DNA from 3 places in the Erwinia pyrifoliae DSM 12163 genome. Region 1 is predicted to be linked to each of the others. Evidence: predicted binding sites of a transcription regulator. Region 1 holds the regulator's gene; each other region holds the start of a gene.

Evidence for each region. The regulator PurR, encoded in region 1, represses purine synthesis genes. The targets are predictions, from matches to a motif close to CANGCAAACGTTTGCNTG.
Region 2: the regulator PurR is predicted to act here: its motif matches at 1,843-1,860, upstream of EPYR_RS04750 (nucleoside-specific channel-forming protein Tsx).
Region 3: the regulator PurR is predicted to act here: its motif matches at 2,231-2,248, upstream of EPYR_RS11330 (amino acid aminotransferase).

The regions. Positions count from the first base shown of each region.
Region 1 is NC_017390.1:2,131,948-2,137,286, forward strand. It holds gene EPYR_RS09510 (Grx4 family monothiol glutaredoxin) at 266-604, opposite strand; gene EPYR_RS09515 (C40 family peptidase) at 985-1,821, shown strand; gene purR (HTH-type transcriptional repressor PurR) at 2,222-3,247, shown strand; gene punR (DNA-binding transcriptional activator PunR) at 3,244-4,176, opposite strand; gene punC (purine nucleoside transporter PunC) at 4,288-5,339, shown strand, end outside.
Region 2 is NC_017390.1:1,068,606-1,073,944, forward strand. It holds gene speG (spermidine N1-acetyltransferase) at 16-582, opposite strand; gene EPYR_RS04750 (nucleoside-specific channel-forming protein Tsx) at 703-1,569, opposite strand; gene EPYR_RS04755 (flagellar protein FlhE) at 2,023-2,439, opposite strand; gene flhA (flagellar biosynthesis protein FlhA) at 2,436-4,541, opposite strand; gene flhB (flagellar biosynthesis protein FlhB) at 4,541-5,339, opposite strand, start outside.
Region 3 is NC_017390.1:2,500,856-2,506,194, forward strand. It holds gene asnS (asparagine--tRNA ligase) at 1-683, shown strand, start outside; gene ompC (porin OmpC) at 984-2,087, shown strand; gene EPYR_RS11330 (amino acid aminotransferase) at 2,313-3,503, shown strand; gene EPYR_RS11335 (MBL fold metallo-hydrolase) at 3,602-4,231, opposite strand; gene EPYR_RS11340 (YcbK family protein) at 4,274-4,822, opposite strand; gene ldtD (L,D-transpeptidase) at 5,001-5,339, opposite strand, start outside.

The DNA.
Region 1 (5,339 bases):
AAATAGCCTTTAATACCTGATGTTCTTCTGTTCAGGGGCTGGAAGCCAAATATGATGGCCTGAGGCAACAGCTCAACGCAATTCCCGGGCGGTGAGTTGAAATCGTTGACGCTGTAAGTGAGGAGGCCGTCAGAGGGAAGCCGTTTGCTCCAGATGAGTGATCAAGCCGGGGTATGGCGAAACGCCGAAGTGAAATGCCAGTCAGTTATTATCACTGACTGGCTTGAAAGTTTCATCACGCCCATTCAGACGCCAGCCAAGGCGATTACTCTGCGGCGTCAGTTGGGTATTTCTGGGCGGTTTCTTTGATCAACTGTTGCAGTTCACCACGCTGATACATCTCGATGATGATATCGCAACCGCCGACCAACTCACCGTCAACCCACAGCTGCGGGAACGTTGGCCAGTTTGCATATTTTGGCATTTCAGCACGAATGTCCGGGTTTTGCAGGATATCCACATACGCAAAACGCTCGCCACAGGCGGAGAGCGCCTGTACGGCCTGAGCAGAAAAACCGCAGCTCGGTAGCTTCGGCGAGCCTTTCATATACAACAGGATTGGGTTTTCTGCGATCTGGCGCTGAATTTTTTCAACAGTACTCATAAATGCCTTCCTCAATACGATACTTCGTGTATAGGCTGTAGCCAGCCAATATTGTAGCTATTCTGACCTGAGGTTGAAAATGACATTTTCAATACTTATCGGGTTTTCACCCGGTTAACGGTCAGAGGATGGTAACAAAATAACATTTTCTTCTGAGCTTTGCTGCATCCGTTGACAAATAGTTAAGGTAACGCACTGAGTTAACAGACTGATTATATATGTTAAACTATCGACCACGGCTGTATTATTGTAACAAAAAAGACCTTACCTTTTGCTCTCCATTTAGTTTAGAATTCTTACAACCTTCTGCCAGCGTGCAGAATTGACTATTTACCCTCGCATTGCTGCCTGCCGCAATGCACGAACTGTTAATGGAAATGATGCGTCTATTCATTACGCTTTTCATGCTCGCTTTCGCTCAGCTATTTTTTAATATGGCGCACGCATCGCCACAGGCTCCTGTTAATGCCGATCGGCACAAAGCTGACCGAAATATCGCGCGCGAAGATGAACGACGCAAAAAACGCCCGGTAAAAGCTTCCACAACCAAAAAAATCAAACAACCTCCGGTAAAAAAAACTAAACAACCCGCACGACCGGCGCAGCTAAGCACGGCGAAAAAACAAAAGTTAAAAAATAAAACCACTGTCGTTAAGCGCCCAACAAAAAAAAGCAACACGGTTAAAAGCCAGTCTGCCTACAAACCCGGCATCAAAAAGACAATAAAAAAACGTTACGGCAGGCAGCGTGCAGATCGTAAGACGGCTCTGTCGGCCCCTATAAAGCTCAGTAATGCGCATCGCATTCGTTATCAAAAAGCGCGTGAAAGCGCAGTGAATAAACTGATGGGCCAGCTGGGTAAACCCTATCTGTGGGGTGGCAGCTCGCCTAAAACCGGGTTTGACTGCAGTGGCCTGGTTTGGTACGCCTATAAAGATTTAGTAAAATTCAAAATTCCTCGCACCGCAAATGAGATGTATCACCTGCGCGATGCCGCTCCGATCAGGCGTGACAGGCTTGAGAAGGGCGATTTGGTGTTCTTCCGTCTCAACAGTAAAAGTCGCGCCGATCATGTAGGCGTCTATCTCGGCGGCGGTAAATTCATTCAGTCACCACGAACAGGTAAAGATATTCAGGTCAGCACACTGGGTGATGATTTCTGGCAAGAACATTACATAGGCGCTCGTCGCGTGGTGACACCGAAGACGGTTCGTTAACCGCTGGCAGACAATTTTCCCGCCGGGCCGCGAGACGAAACGCATTGCTGCCTCGTAATCAACGATTCCGTCTGGACTCATCGTTATCAATTTCGGTAAGTGATTTAACTTCGCCATTACCCACATTGGGTTAACAGTCTGCAATTATTCCTATCGTTAACAGTAAACATCTCGTTTTCTTTGCGCAGCCTTGTTAGAATTCATCCTCTGCGTTGCGCAACGGTGCCAAAATTTGGCTAAGCCAGCACTGCGCGTCCTGTTACGGACAAACCTTACCCCTTCCCGATTCTTTGAGACAGCCCCCAATCATTCTGTCCAGTCGGGAAAAGCCTGCATCCAGGCAAACGATTAACAAACCAGTTATCAGCAGGTTACTGATAACACCAGGAGTAGGATTTTCATGGCAACAATTAAGGACGTGGCAAAGCGCGCGGGTGTTTCTACCACCACCGTGTCGCACGTCATAAACAAAACACGCTTTGTCGCCGAAGAGACGCGTGAAGCGGTATGGGTGGCTATTAAAGCATTGCATTACTCACCAAGCGCCGTAGCTCGTAGCCTGAAGGTAAACCACACCAAAACCATTGGCCTGCTGGCAACCTCAAGCGAAGCACCCTATTTTGCAGAAATCATCGAAGCGGTGGAGCACCGCTGCTTTGCTCAAGGCTATACCCTGATTCTGGGCAATGCGCATAACAATATCCAAAAGCAGCAGGCTTATCTGTCGATGATGGCGCAAAAACGCGTGGATGGCCTGCTGGTCATGTGCTCTGAATACCCGGACGCGCTGATTGCGATGTTAGAAGATAACCGCAATATTCCGATGGTGGTAATGGATTGGGGCAAGTCACGCGGTGACTTTACCGACACGGTACTGGATAACGCATTTGATGGCGGCTATCTGGCGGGGCGTTATCTGATTGAACGCGGGCACCGTGACATTGCTGCCATCCCGGGTCAGTTGGAACGCAACACCGGGGGCGGGCGCCATGCGGGCTTTCTGAAAGCACTGGCCGAGGCCGGGATCACACTGCGTGATGAGTGGCTGGTACAGGGTGATTTTGAACCTGAATCCGGTTATCTTGCTATGCAACAGATCCTGGCGCAGAAACAGCGTCCGACCGCCGTATTTTGCGGAGGCGATATCATGGCGATGGGCGCAATCTGTGCAGCAGATGAAATGGGACTGCGCGTGCCGCAAGACATCTCGGTGATCGGTTATGATAACGTGCGCAACGCCCGATACTTCACTCCGGCGTTGACGACCGTACATCAACCGAAAGAGCGTCTCGGTGAGACCGCCTTTGATATGTTAATCGATCGCATTACCAGCAAACGTGAAGAGTCCCAGACCATTGAGGTTTATCCTTCTCTTATCGAACGACGTTCGGTGGCGGACGGACCTTACCGCGACTACCGCCGTTAATTGCGCATCGGCCCCGGATGCTGTTGCTCGCTCAGCCACTCGGCCTTCAGGGTTTCCGTGCTACCAAGATATTCCAGCAGCCAGCTCAGCGCCGGTGAGGCGCTTTGTTCCGACCAGCTCAGACAGCACGGACTGTCTGGAAAAGGTGAGCTAAGCGCCAGCTCACGCAGTTCGTTTCTCTGCAACAACGGTTGGGCGAAATGGCCCGGCACCATGCCAACGCATAACCCCGCGCCCAGACAATCAAAGGCGCTTTCCCAGTCAGGCACAACCAGCCGCCGCTGATTATCCAGCGTCCATGTTGTGCGTTTGGGTAGCGCGCGTGAGGTATCTTCCAGCACCAGCGAAGGCCACTCGCGTATCCACTCTTCAGTCAGCGGCCCGGGGCGGCTGACTAACGGGTGTAGCGCATTAACCACACAGCGCCAGTTCAGGCTTCCCATATCACGAAAAGCGAAACGCCCGCCAACCGGAACCGCCTGTGTAGCACCTATCGCCACATCCACCCGCCCGTCTGCCAGCGCGTCCCAAACGCCGTTAAACACTTCTGGCATGATATGCAGCTCCATGTCAGGAAAGTGGCGGTAAAAATCCACCACCAGCTGCCGCGTACGCGACGGGCGTACGATGCGATCGACAGCGATATTGAGCTGCCCGCGCCAGCCGTTTGCCACCTGCTGACAGCGGCGGCGCGTGGCTATCATTTTTTTGATGACAAACCTGCCTTCCTCGCTAAATACCCGTCCGGCGTCGGTTAACACCACATCACGATGCCGCCTTTCAAACAGACTTACGGCCAGCCATTCCTCAAGCTGGCGCACCGTATAGCTTACCGCAGAGGGCACACGATGTAGCTCAGCGGCAGCGGCGGTAAAACTTCCGGTCCGGGCCACGGCATCAATAACTTCCAGTGAATGTTCAGACCACATATTTGCCTTCAAAAAAATTCATGTCGATTGACTAATATTAGCGTTTCACAGACTGTCCTGCACGCGATTACACTGCTCAGGCTAAAAATGGACTGATAAGAGTTGATCAACATGTATTCTAAAGGTTTTATGATTTACCTTGCGCTGCTAAGCATGCTGGGTTTCCTTGCCACCGATATGTACCTGCCCGCATTTGGTGTGATGCAGCAAGATCTGCATACTCCAGCCGGGGCTATCAGCGCCAGCCTGAGTATTTTTCTGGCCGGTTTTGCCTGTGCGCAACTGGTATGGGGGCCTCTTTCAGACCGCATCGGGCGTAAGCCAGTACTGTTGATGGGTCTGAGTCTGTTTGCTATCGGCTGTGCCGCCATGCTTTGGGTTAATTCAGCGGCTTCGCTGCTGGCATGGCGATTTGTGCAGGCTGTCGGCGTCTGTGCTGCGGCCGTAAGCTGGCAGGCTCTGGTCGTTGACCGCTACAGCGCTGCCCGGGCCAACCGTGTGTTTGCCACCATCATGCCGCTGGTCGCGCTCTCCCCGGCGCTGGCCCCGCTGTTGGGTGCCTGGCTGTTAGCGCATTTTTCATGGCAGTCCATCTTCGTTACGCTGTTACTGATTACTCTGCTGCTGCTGGTGCCTACCTTGCGCCTGCCATCACCACCACGGGGGGATAAAAGCGCGCCTGAAATCGCCGCTCCCGGTTTTGTAACCCTGCTTAAATCCCCCCTGTACAGCGGTAATGTCGCAATCTATGCGGCCTGTTCTGCCAGCTTCTTCGCCTGGCTTACCGGTTCACCGTTTATTTTGGGTAGTTTAGGGCTTTCACCTGCCGATATTGGCCTGAGCTATGTGCCGCAAACGGTCGCTTTCCTTATTGGTGGCTTTAGCTGTCGCGCGCTTTTAAGTCGATTCGCCGCGCGCAAGATCCTCCCCTGGCTGCTGATGTTCTACAGTCTGAGCATTGTTACGCTCTGGCTGATTGCGCAACATCCCCAGCCTGCTCTGTGGGCTCTTATGCTGCCGTTCTGCGGCATGGCAATGGCGAATGGCGCAATCTACCCTATTGTTGTGTCCAGCGCCCTGCTGCCCTTCCCTCATGCCACCGGTAAAGCGGCCGCCTTGCAGAATATGTTGCAGCTTGGCCTGTGCTTTCTCGCCAGCATGGT
Region 2 (5,339 bases), 1.1 Mb from region 1:
GGATTTCCGGCCAGCTTACTGTGCGGTGGGTTGTACCATGCCCTGTGCGGGTTTGTAACGCTCCAGAAACTGTGGCTGGAAGATGCACATACGGATGGTGTTACGGTATTCACCGTTAATAAAGAACTCGTGGATTAACTCGCCTTCCACCTCAAAGCCCAGCTTGCGATAGATGTGAATCGCCTTTTCGTTCTCTTTATCGACAATCAGGTAAAGCTTGTAGAGATTCAGTACCGAGAAGCCATAATCCATTGCCATCTTGACCGCCTGACTGGCCAGTCCTTTGCCCTGATGACTGGGGGCGATGATAATCTGAAACTCCGCCCGGCGGTGAATATGATTAATTTCCACCAGTTCTACCAGCCCCGCATTGCTGCCGGCATGCTCCACCACAAAACGCCGCTCGCTTTGGTCGTGAATGTGCTTGTCATAGAGATCTGACAGCTCCACAAAAGCTTCATAGGGTTCTTCAAACCAGTAGCGCATCACGCTGGCGTTATTATCCAGCTGGTGGACAAACCGCAGATCTTCCCGTTCCAGCGGGCGCAGTGTAACGTCGTGGTCAACAAATTTGGCACACATAACTCTTCCTGTTTGCAGATGCTGTATTGCCCGCCAAGTATAGTGTTTTGCCGGCAGCAAAAAAACGCGCCGGACGGCGCGTTGAGCTGTTGGCGTCTTTATCGTGCGCCTTGCCGGCGATCAGAAGTTATAGCCAACCACCAGGTAGTAGCCGAAGCCGGTGGATTTCACGGTGAAATCCCCGCCGCCGAAGTTCTGTACCACGCCGTCGTTCCACTGTCCGCCGTTGTGGAAGTAACGCGCAACAAACGAGTAGTGCCAGTGGTCGTAGCCGAGAGAAAGAATATGACTGGAGGCGATGGCATTGCTGGTGCGTGCCGGCCGGGCGTTATCGCCAAGGTTGGAACCCCAGTCAAAGTTGGTGAAGCCAATATAGCTCAGATTACCGCCCCACAGGGTGGTGAGCGGCACAAGGTATTTCACTTTGAAGCGGTAGCCGTCCCAGCTGTCCTCGTTAGTTGCGCCGTAGTTTTCCCACTGATATTTCGCATACAGGTTCAGCGACAGGCCAATGTCAGAATGGGTATCGATGTCGGTGCCCAGCCCCATATACCAGGTATTTTGGCGGTTGGCTTTATTATCGCCCATATCGTAGACGTAGTTGTTGGCGAAATACCACTCTTTGAACGGGCCAAAGCCCAGCTGGGTGCCGGTCAGTTTATCGATAGAGAAGCGTGGTTCGATCTCCATAAAGAACGGGGAACCGTCATCCCACGCGCCTGTGTCATTACCGTTGCCGGTGCCAAAGAATTTCGGCACATCGATATAGCCGTAAAAATCAAACCAGTCTTTATGCGCAAAGGCTTCGTATTCAAGATACACATCGTTACTCAGCTTGGGTCCGAAGCGGGTGTGATAGCTGCCCACCACGTTAACGCTCTGATGCCACCAGTCTGAAACGTATTCGGCGTTACCGGTTTCAGCGGCTGAGGATTGCGTATAAGAGAGCGCGGCCAGCGCTCCGGCGATCATTATTTTATATTTCATTCGTGCTTTTCACATGCTCAGTGACCTGTCTGGCAGCTATCGTTCAGGTCGGGTTGCCGCTTCTACAGGCGAAAATGGGTGGTTACAGCTGTGGCGAAAACACCCGCTTAAATGCTGCGGCAGTGTGCCGCTATCAGCGCTCTAGCAAATAGGTATCACTCGCGCTTGTCAAAGTCTGTTTCATTTCAATTTAGTTAAAGTGTGACTTTAATCACAAAAAAACCATGCAGAGTGAACTTTATCGCTATGGTGCTATTGAGAAGATTTTTTCTCAGGGTAAACGGTTGCCTGGTCATGAATGGGCAAATCGCGCCGCTTTAGTTACTGACCCTATCGATCTGGTTGCGCACCGAACGCGCTAAATAATAAGGTTTTCTTATAAAATAAAGGCCTGGATTGCTGACTGACAGCCAGCCGCCGTCGCGATGGGCGCGCCGACTTGGCCCGTTACTGCTATCGCGCGCTGGTGCGGTAGTTGACGGTCAGATGATTATTGAGGATGGTGAGTACCGGATCCAGTGGTCCCCGCGTCACCGTGGTATAGACAAAGCGGAAAGGGCCGTCGGCGGGAAATGACGACGGCAACGCCTGCTCACCGGACAGCGCGGGCAACGCCATACAGCGCCCCCGGCTGCATAACGTTATTTTCAGGCCAGGCGGTGGAGCGCTGTCGGGGGTAATGCGCCATGCTACCCGTGCGACCACGGCCGATGTGGGAAGCGGCCCGCCAGGCTGTAGCTGGCGACTGGTGATTTCCTGCTGACCGCGAGCAATCACGCCGCCGAAGCTCTGACGGCTCCAGGAACCGCTGTGGCTGGCGTGCACGGCAAGCGGCAGGATCAGCAGCAGGGCAGGCAGCACGCTTTTCACGACTGGCCGCCTATCATCCAGGTCATGCGCACATTACGCTGGCTGTTTATCTCCTGACTTGACAGCACCACCAGCTGCGGGAAGATGCGCCGCAAATAGCGTGACAGCATCAGGCGCAGAGAGGGGTTAACCAGCAGCACCGGCGGGGCTCCAATGCCTTCCTGATGTTGCAGAGCCAGTCCGGTCTGCTTCATCAGGTTTTCCGCAATACCCGGCTCAATGGCGCTGCCGCTTTGTGTGGCCTGCACCAGCAGTTGTTCCAGTGACAGATCCAGCCCAATCACCTGAATGTCGTCATCAGCGGTAAACCACTGATGGGTGATTGAGCGCGCCAGGCGCACGCGCACGCGGGCGGTTAATTCATCGGCATCACTCTGCGCGCTGGCAAATTCGGCCAGCGTGTCGATGATGGTGCGCATGTCGCGGATGGCAATACGTTCGGCCAGCAGGTTTTGCAGCACCTTATGCAGCGTGGTCAGCGAGATCACGCCAGGTATCAGGTCTTCGACCAGCTTAGGTGACTGTTTGGTCAGCTGGTCAAGCAGCTGTTGCGCTTCCTGGCGGCCAAACAGCTCTTCGGTATGGATGCTGATCAGATGATTCAGATGGGTGGCGACCACCGAACTGGGATCGACCACGGTATAGCCCAAAGTTTGTGCCAGCTCGCGCTGCACTTCATCGATCCACAGAGCGGGTAAGCCAAATGTCGGTTCCACGCAGGCCGTGCCCGGTACGTCACCTTCCGCACAGCCCGGGTTGATCGCCATAAAGCGTTCCGGTATCACTTCGCCGCGACCGATCTCAACGCCTTTGAGCAAGATGCTGTAGGAGGTGGGAGAGAGATCGAGGTTATCGCGAATATGCACCGGCGGCGGCAGAAAGCCCATCTGCTGGGCAAACTTTTTACGGATACCGCGCACGCGCGTCAACAGCTGGCCCTGCTGTTCCTGATCGACCATCGGGATCAGCCGGTAGCCGACCTCCAGCCCGAGCACGTCCTCCATCTGCACGTCAGACCAGGTGGCTTCATTGACCTGTGCCGCTTCGGCTTCGGCCCGCGCTTTATCTTCCGCTAATTCCGTCGGGCTTCCGGGACGTGCGCCTGTCTGGCCTTCACGGCCGCGCAGCCACCAGGCGATGCCCAGCAGCACGGCGGTAAACAGTAAAAACACCATGTTTGGCATGCCGGGGATCAGACCGAGCAGGCCGATCACCCCCGCTGCCAGCAAGATAACGCGTGGCGAGCTGAACAGCTGGCCGATCATCTGCTCGCCAACATCCTGCTCGTTGACCACACGCGTGACCACCACGCCGGCAGCGGTAGAGATCACCAGCCCCGGGATCTGCGCGACCAGGCCGTCGCCGATGGTCAGCAGCGTATAGGTTTCTGCCGCCATTCCCGCCGACATATCATGCTGCATAATACCAATCATCAGACCGCCCAGCACGTTGATCACCATGATCATCAGCCCGGCAATCGCGTCACCGCGCACAAACTTACTGGCACCGTCCATCGAACCGTAGAAATCGGCTTCCTGCGTGACTTCCTGGCGGCGGCGCTTGGCTTCCTCTTCGCCAATCAGTCCGGCGTTGAGATCGGCATCTATCGCCATCTGTTTGCCCGGCATCCCGTCCAGCGTGAAGCGAGCACCCACTTCGGCGATGCGCCCGGCACCCTTGGTGATGACCATAAAGTTAATGATGATCAGGATAATGAAGACGATAATCCCGATGGCAAAATTACCCCCTACCAGGAAGTTACCAAAGGCTTCAACAACGTGGCCAGCGGCAGCGGTTCCGGTGTGGCCATCCATCAGGATCACACGCGTTGAAGCCACGTTAAGCGCCAGGCGCAACAGCGTGGAGAACAGCAGCACCGTCGGAAATGCCGAGAACTCCAGCGTCTTCTGGGTGAACATTGCCACCAGCAGGATCATGATCGACAGCACGATATTGAAGGTGAACAGCAGATCCAGCACGAAGGCTGGCAGCGGCAGGATCATCATTGCCAGGATCGTCATAATCAGCACAGGGCCGGCGAGAACTTGCCACTGCGTGTCTTTCATCTTCGGTAAACGTAACCGGGCGGCTAGATTGGCCATCACTCTTTACTCTCTTGGGCAAAATCCAGTGCTTCAGGCACCGGAAGGTTTTCAGGGGTGTTTGGCCGTTGTCCATAGCCTTTACGCCAGCGCCTGAGGCTATAAACCCAGGCAAGGACTTCCGCCACCGCATGATATAAATCGGCCGGTATCGGCGCGCCAATCTCACAGTGGCGATAAAGTGCTCGCGCCAGCGGGGGCGCTTCAAGCATCGGAACCTTATGGTTTTCAGCCAGTTCGCGAATGCGTAAGGCAACCAGACCGCTGCCTTTCGCCACAACTTTGGGTGCGCCCAGGCTGCCGTCTTGATATTTCAGCGCCACGGAGTAGTGGGTCGGGTTATTCACTATCACGTCCGCATCCGGTACATCGGTCATCATGCGTCGCTGCGCCATGGCGCGCTGCATCTGCCTGACGCGCCCTTTAATTTGCGGGTCGCCTTCCTGCTTCTTGAACTCATCTTTGATTTCCTGGCGGCTCATGCGCAGCTTTTTCCAGTGGCTGTACAACTGGTAAATCACGTCAAAAGCGACCATCGGGATCAGCGACATAATGACCGCCAGCAGGCAGCCAAGCAGCAGGCCGCTGATATCGGTTAATGCCATACCGAGCGGTTCAAAAATCAGCCGGATAAACTTCTCTTTATTCAGCAGCAGATACAGACCACCGCCGAGGGTGGCCAGCAGCACTTTCAGAATGGCCTTCACCATTTCTGACGCCATCTGTGCTGAAAACATGCGCTTGATGCCGCTAAGCGGATTGAGCTTTTTCAGCTTCGGCGCTAACGACTTTCCGCTC
Region 3 (5,339 bases), 370 kb from region 1:
CCAGCCGCCATCTGGCAGAGTTCTGGATGCTGGAGCCGGAAATGGCCTTTGCCGACCTGGAAGACAATGCCGCCCTGGCGGAAGCGATGCTGAAGTACGCTTTCAAAGCGGTGCTTACCGAACGCGCCGATGACATGGCCTTCTTCGCGGAACGCGTAGACAAGGATGCCGTTTCACGCCTGGAACGTTTTGTAACGACCGATTTCGCCCAGGTGAATTACACTGAAGCCGTCGAAATCCTGCTGGCATCCGGCCAGAAGTTTGAGAACCCGGTTTCCTGGGGTATCGATCTCTCTTCGGAGCACGAGCGCTACCTGGCGGAAAAACACTTTAAGGCACCGGTAGTGGTCAAAAACTACCCGAAAGATATCAAAGCATTTTATATGCGCCTGAATGACGACGGTAAAACTGTCGCTGCTATGGACGTGCTGGCTCCGGGCATTGGCGAAATTATCGGTGGCTCCCAGCGTGAAGAGCGTCTTGAGGTGTTAGATGCTCGTCTGGCCGAGATGGGGCTGAATAAAGAAGATTACTGGTGGTACCGCGATCTGCGCCGTTATGGCACCGTACCGCATTCCGGTTTCGGGCTGGGTTTCGAACGATTAATCGCTTATGTCACCGGCGTACAAAATGTAAGAGATGTTATCGCTTTCCCACGTACTCCACGTAACGCGACCTTCTGATCTCTGCATTAAATATAAGAAATTCATATAAATACTGAGGTCGACTGCGTCGGCCTTTTTTTTATTTTTGTAAATTTAGAGTTGACTCACAAACTTCCTTATTTATTACAATTTGAAATACAATTTTTCTTCTTGTTACCAGAATAAGAGATTAGTAGCATTTTCGGGCTAGATTAACCGGGCTACCAATGGAAAGATGCCTGCAGACACAGGAAGACACCAAACTCTCTTCATGGTTCTGTAAAGAATTGTTGTTGGCAGTGGCAGGTGTTCAAATAACTCCAACGAGGGTAATAAATAATGATGAAGCGCAACATTCTTGCAGTATTGATCCCAGCTCTGTTGGCAGCGGGTGCCGCTAACGCTGCAGAAATCTATAACAAAGATGGCAACAAACTGGACCTGTACGGTAAAGTTGATGCGCGTCACCAATTTTCAGACGACTCCCGTGCAGACGGCGATGAGTCTTATATTCGTTTCGGTTTCAAAGGTGAAACTCAGATCAGCGACCAGCTGACCGGCTACGGCCAGTGGGAATATAACGTGCAGGCAAACGTGGCCGAAGCAGAAGGTACATCAGGTTCTAAAACCCGCGTTGGCTTTGCCGGCCTGAAGTTTGCTGATTATGGCGCGTTCGACTATGGCCGTAACTACGGCGTTGGCTATGACCCACTGGCATGGACCGATATCCTGCCGGTATTCGGCGGTGATTCTGGTTATTCTGATAACGGCATGGTGGGTCGTTCTAACGGTCTGGCCACCTACCGCAACAGCAACTTCTTCGGCCTGGTTGATGGTCTTGACTTCGCGCTGCAGTATCAGGGTAAAAATGAAGAAAGCTCGGACGGTCGTCAAATTGAAAAGGCCAACGGTAACGGTTGGGGTAGCTCAGTTACTTATACAATGCCGGAGGGCGTAGCGGTATCTGCTGCTTACACCAGATCGGATCGCACCAACGGTCAGCAGAATGCCTACTTCGCGAACGGCAGCAAAACCGCTGAAACCTGGTCGACCGCCGTTAAGTATGATGCAAACAACGTATACCTTGCGGCGATGTACGGTGAAACCCGTAACAACACCTATATCAAAGGTAACGTTGGCGGCGTAGGTGTAAACGGCATGGTTAACAAAGAGCAGAAATTCGAAGCGGTTGCGCAATACCAGTTCGATTTTGGCCTGCGTCCATCCCTGGCTTACGTGCAGTCTGTCGGTAAGAAGATTGAAAACGTAGGCAAACAGGATCTGTACAAGTACATCGACGTGGCCACCTACTACTACTTCAACAAAAATATGTCCACCTACGTTGATTACAAAATCAACCTGCTGGATGAAAACGACTTCACCCGTGCTGCCGGTATTTCTACTGATAACATCGTTGGCGTTGGCCTGGTCTACCAGTTCTAAATACCATTATTCCGCCGTTTAACTACGGAATAATGCTTAACGGACGGGGCTTCGGCTCCGTTTTTTTTGGCCTTGAGTTCAGAGCTTCGGTTGTTGCGACTGGGCAATATTTTCATTCCCTGTCTTCATTCCTGACGTTTTTTGCCGCAAACGGTTGGCAATCCCTATGTATGACGGTAACCTGAGCCAACACTTCGCTTTAGATTAATCTAACGGACTCCCATTATGTTTGAACGTATTGCAGCAGCACCCGCCGACCCTATTCTAGGCTTAGCCGATCTGTTCCGCTCGGATGAACGCCCGGACAAGATCAACCTCGGTATTGGCGTGTATAAAGATGAAACCGGCAAAACGCCGGTACTGTCCAGCGTTAAAAAAGCTGAGCAGTATCTGCTGGAAAACGAAACCACCAAGAATTATCTGAGCATTGACGGTATTGCCGACTTCGCCCGCTGTACTCAGGAACTGCTGTTCGGCGCCGCCAGCCCTGTTATTGCCAGCCAACGTGCACGCACTGCGCAGACTCCCGGAGGCACTGGCGCACTGCGGATTGCGGCAGATTTTATCGCCACGCAGACTAGCGCGAAACGTGTGTGGGTCAGCAATCCCAGCTGGCCAAATCATCAGAACGTGTTTACTGCCGCCGGTCTGGACGTTTGCGAATACGATTATTACGATGCTGCCAGCCACAGTCTGGACTTCGACGGCATGCTGCAAAGCCTGAATGCTGCCGGGGCCGGTGATATCGTCCTGTTCCACGGCTGCTGCCACAATCCGACCGGTATTGATCCGACTGCCGAACAGTGGGCGCAGCTGGCCAGACTGTCGCTGGCTAAGGGCTGGCTGCCGCTGTTTGACTTTGCCTACCAGGGCTTTGCCCGTGGTCTGGAGCAGGATGCCGAAGGTCTGCGCGCTTTCGCAGCCAGCCATCAGGAACTGATCGTGTGCAGCTCCTACTCGAAGAATTTTGGCCTGTACAATGAGCGTGTGGGTGCTTTTACCCTGGTTGCCGGCGATGCTGCAGTGGTTAACACCGCTTTCAGCCAGGTGAAAGCGACCATTCGGGCGAACTACTCTAATCCACCGGCACACGGGGCGGCGGTGGTTGCCACCATCCTTGGCAACAGCGATCTGCGTGCGCAATGGGAGCAGGAGCTGACCAACATGCGTGAACGTATTCAGCTTATGCGCCAGCTGTTTGTGAAGACGCTGGAAGAAAAAGGGGCGAAAGGTGACTTCGGCTTTATTATCGCGCAAAACGGCATGTTTTCCTTCAGCGGCCTGACGAAAGATCAGGTGCTCAGGCTGCGTGAAGAGTTTGGCGTGTATGCAGTGAACTCCGGGCGCGTTAACGTAGCGGGCATGACTGCGGATAATATGGCCCCTCTGTGTGAGGCTATCGCCGCCGTACTGTAATTTGGTGCGTAGGCCGCAATGGCGGCACGCCCATGATTCACCAGCGCTGTAAACGGAAAAAGCCTGCATAAGCAGGCTTTTTTACCTTCTGACGGCGATTATTGCAGGAACGGATTGCTGATACGCTCACGTCCCAGCGTCGACATTGGCCCATGACCTGCAATAAAGGTCACGTCATCACCCAGCGGCAGTAATTTGTTCAGGATGGAGGCAATCAGCTGCTGGTGGCTGCCCTGTGGGAAGTCAGAACGCCCTACGCCACCGCTGAATATCACATCGCCGGAAACCAGCAAACGGCCTTCCCGGTCGAAGAACACAATATGGCCCGGCGTATGTCCGGGGCACAACAGCACTTCCAGCACGGTGTTGCCAACGTGTACGACTTCCCCCTCCTGCAGCCAGCGATCCGGAGCCAGCGGCGCGCATTCGTCGAAGCCGAACATCTGGCTTTGCTGCGGCAAACCGTCCAGCCAGAATTTGTCCGCCCTATGCGGCCCGACAACCGGTACGCCGTAATGTTCGGCCAGTTCGGCCGCTGCGCCAACATGGTCGAGGTGGCCATGAGTCAACAGGATTTGCTTCACCGTTATGCCCAGGCCGGCGATCTCATGTCGAATCTTATGCGCATCGCCGCCGGGATCAACCAGTGCGGCTTCACCGGTTTCAGGGCACCAGATCACCGAACAGTTCTGCGCGAACGCGGTAACCGGGATAATGTGATAGTTCATAATACTCCATTGCCGGCCGCCACAGGGCAGCAGGGTTTCACGTTACCAGCGCCGAACCGGCCCGGTATCGATGTGCACAAAGTTACTGCGCGGGTAATAGCCGACACCGCCCGCCCGCAGCGAAAGTGCCGCTTTGCGAATATTGCTTAATGAGATCCCTTCAATATGGAAATCCATCGCCTGGCCCTTCGTATGATAGCTGTGCCGGGCCACGCCGTCGCTGCGTTCACGCAGCATGTTGTTGGTCGCCAGCGAACGATAGCCGGAAATCAACTGAACCGGCTTACGGGTATTAAGCAGGGTTTGCAGACGGAACAACTGATCGAAAAGGTGGGGATCGATGCTTTTACTTTTATTGGCGCGATAATCACGGAAAAAGTGGTTAAGACGCGTCAGTTCAGACTTATCGTAGGTTTTACCGTTAAAAAACTCGGTTTTAAGACTTTCACCGGTGTGCAAATTATTAAGAGTGAGTACCCGGGGACGAGCGGTAGAAAGCGAGGCAAAGGCCTGGCTCGGAAGTAGTGCGACACCCAGGGCGGCTCCGCCCAGAGTCAACCACTTACGGCGATGAGAGTCGATCTTATCCATAAAGCTGTATTACCTGGCTAAAATAGTCGGAATTGTGCATTTACTGCGCTGGCTGGAACCTTACCGGGCGCGAAAACATCCGTCAACCCGGCTATAAACGAAAATGGCGCATTGATCCGGGTGTTGCACCAATGCGCCCTTGCGCTTAACAGCCAGAGAACTACTGATTAATCAGACATTAGAGCAATAATTGCCCAGCCCGCGCCAGCACCTGTGCGCCCGAACGCGCGGTGTTGTCATAATTGTAAATATCTGTACGATACTGGGGTTGCCCATCTTCCGCCACCCAGGCGGTCAGATAATAGAGGTTGACCGGGATGCGTTGACGGATCGGCACAAAGCGGGTATTTCCCTCTTTCAGCGTGCCGGAAATACGCGCATCGTTCCAGCCGACATCGCGCAGCAGTAAATTAGCCAGATCGGAAGCACGATTTACCCTTACGCAGCCGGAACTCAGAGCGCGAATATCCTTCTGGAACAAGCCATGATTTGGCGTGTCATGCAGGTAAATAGCGTC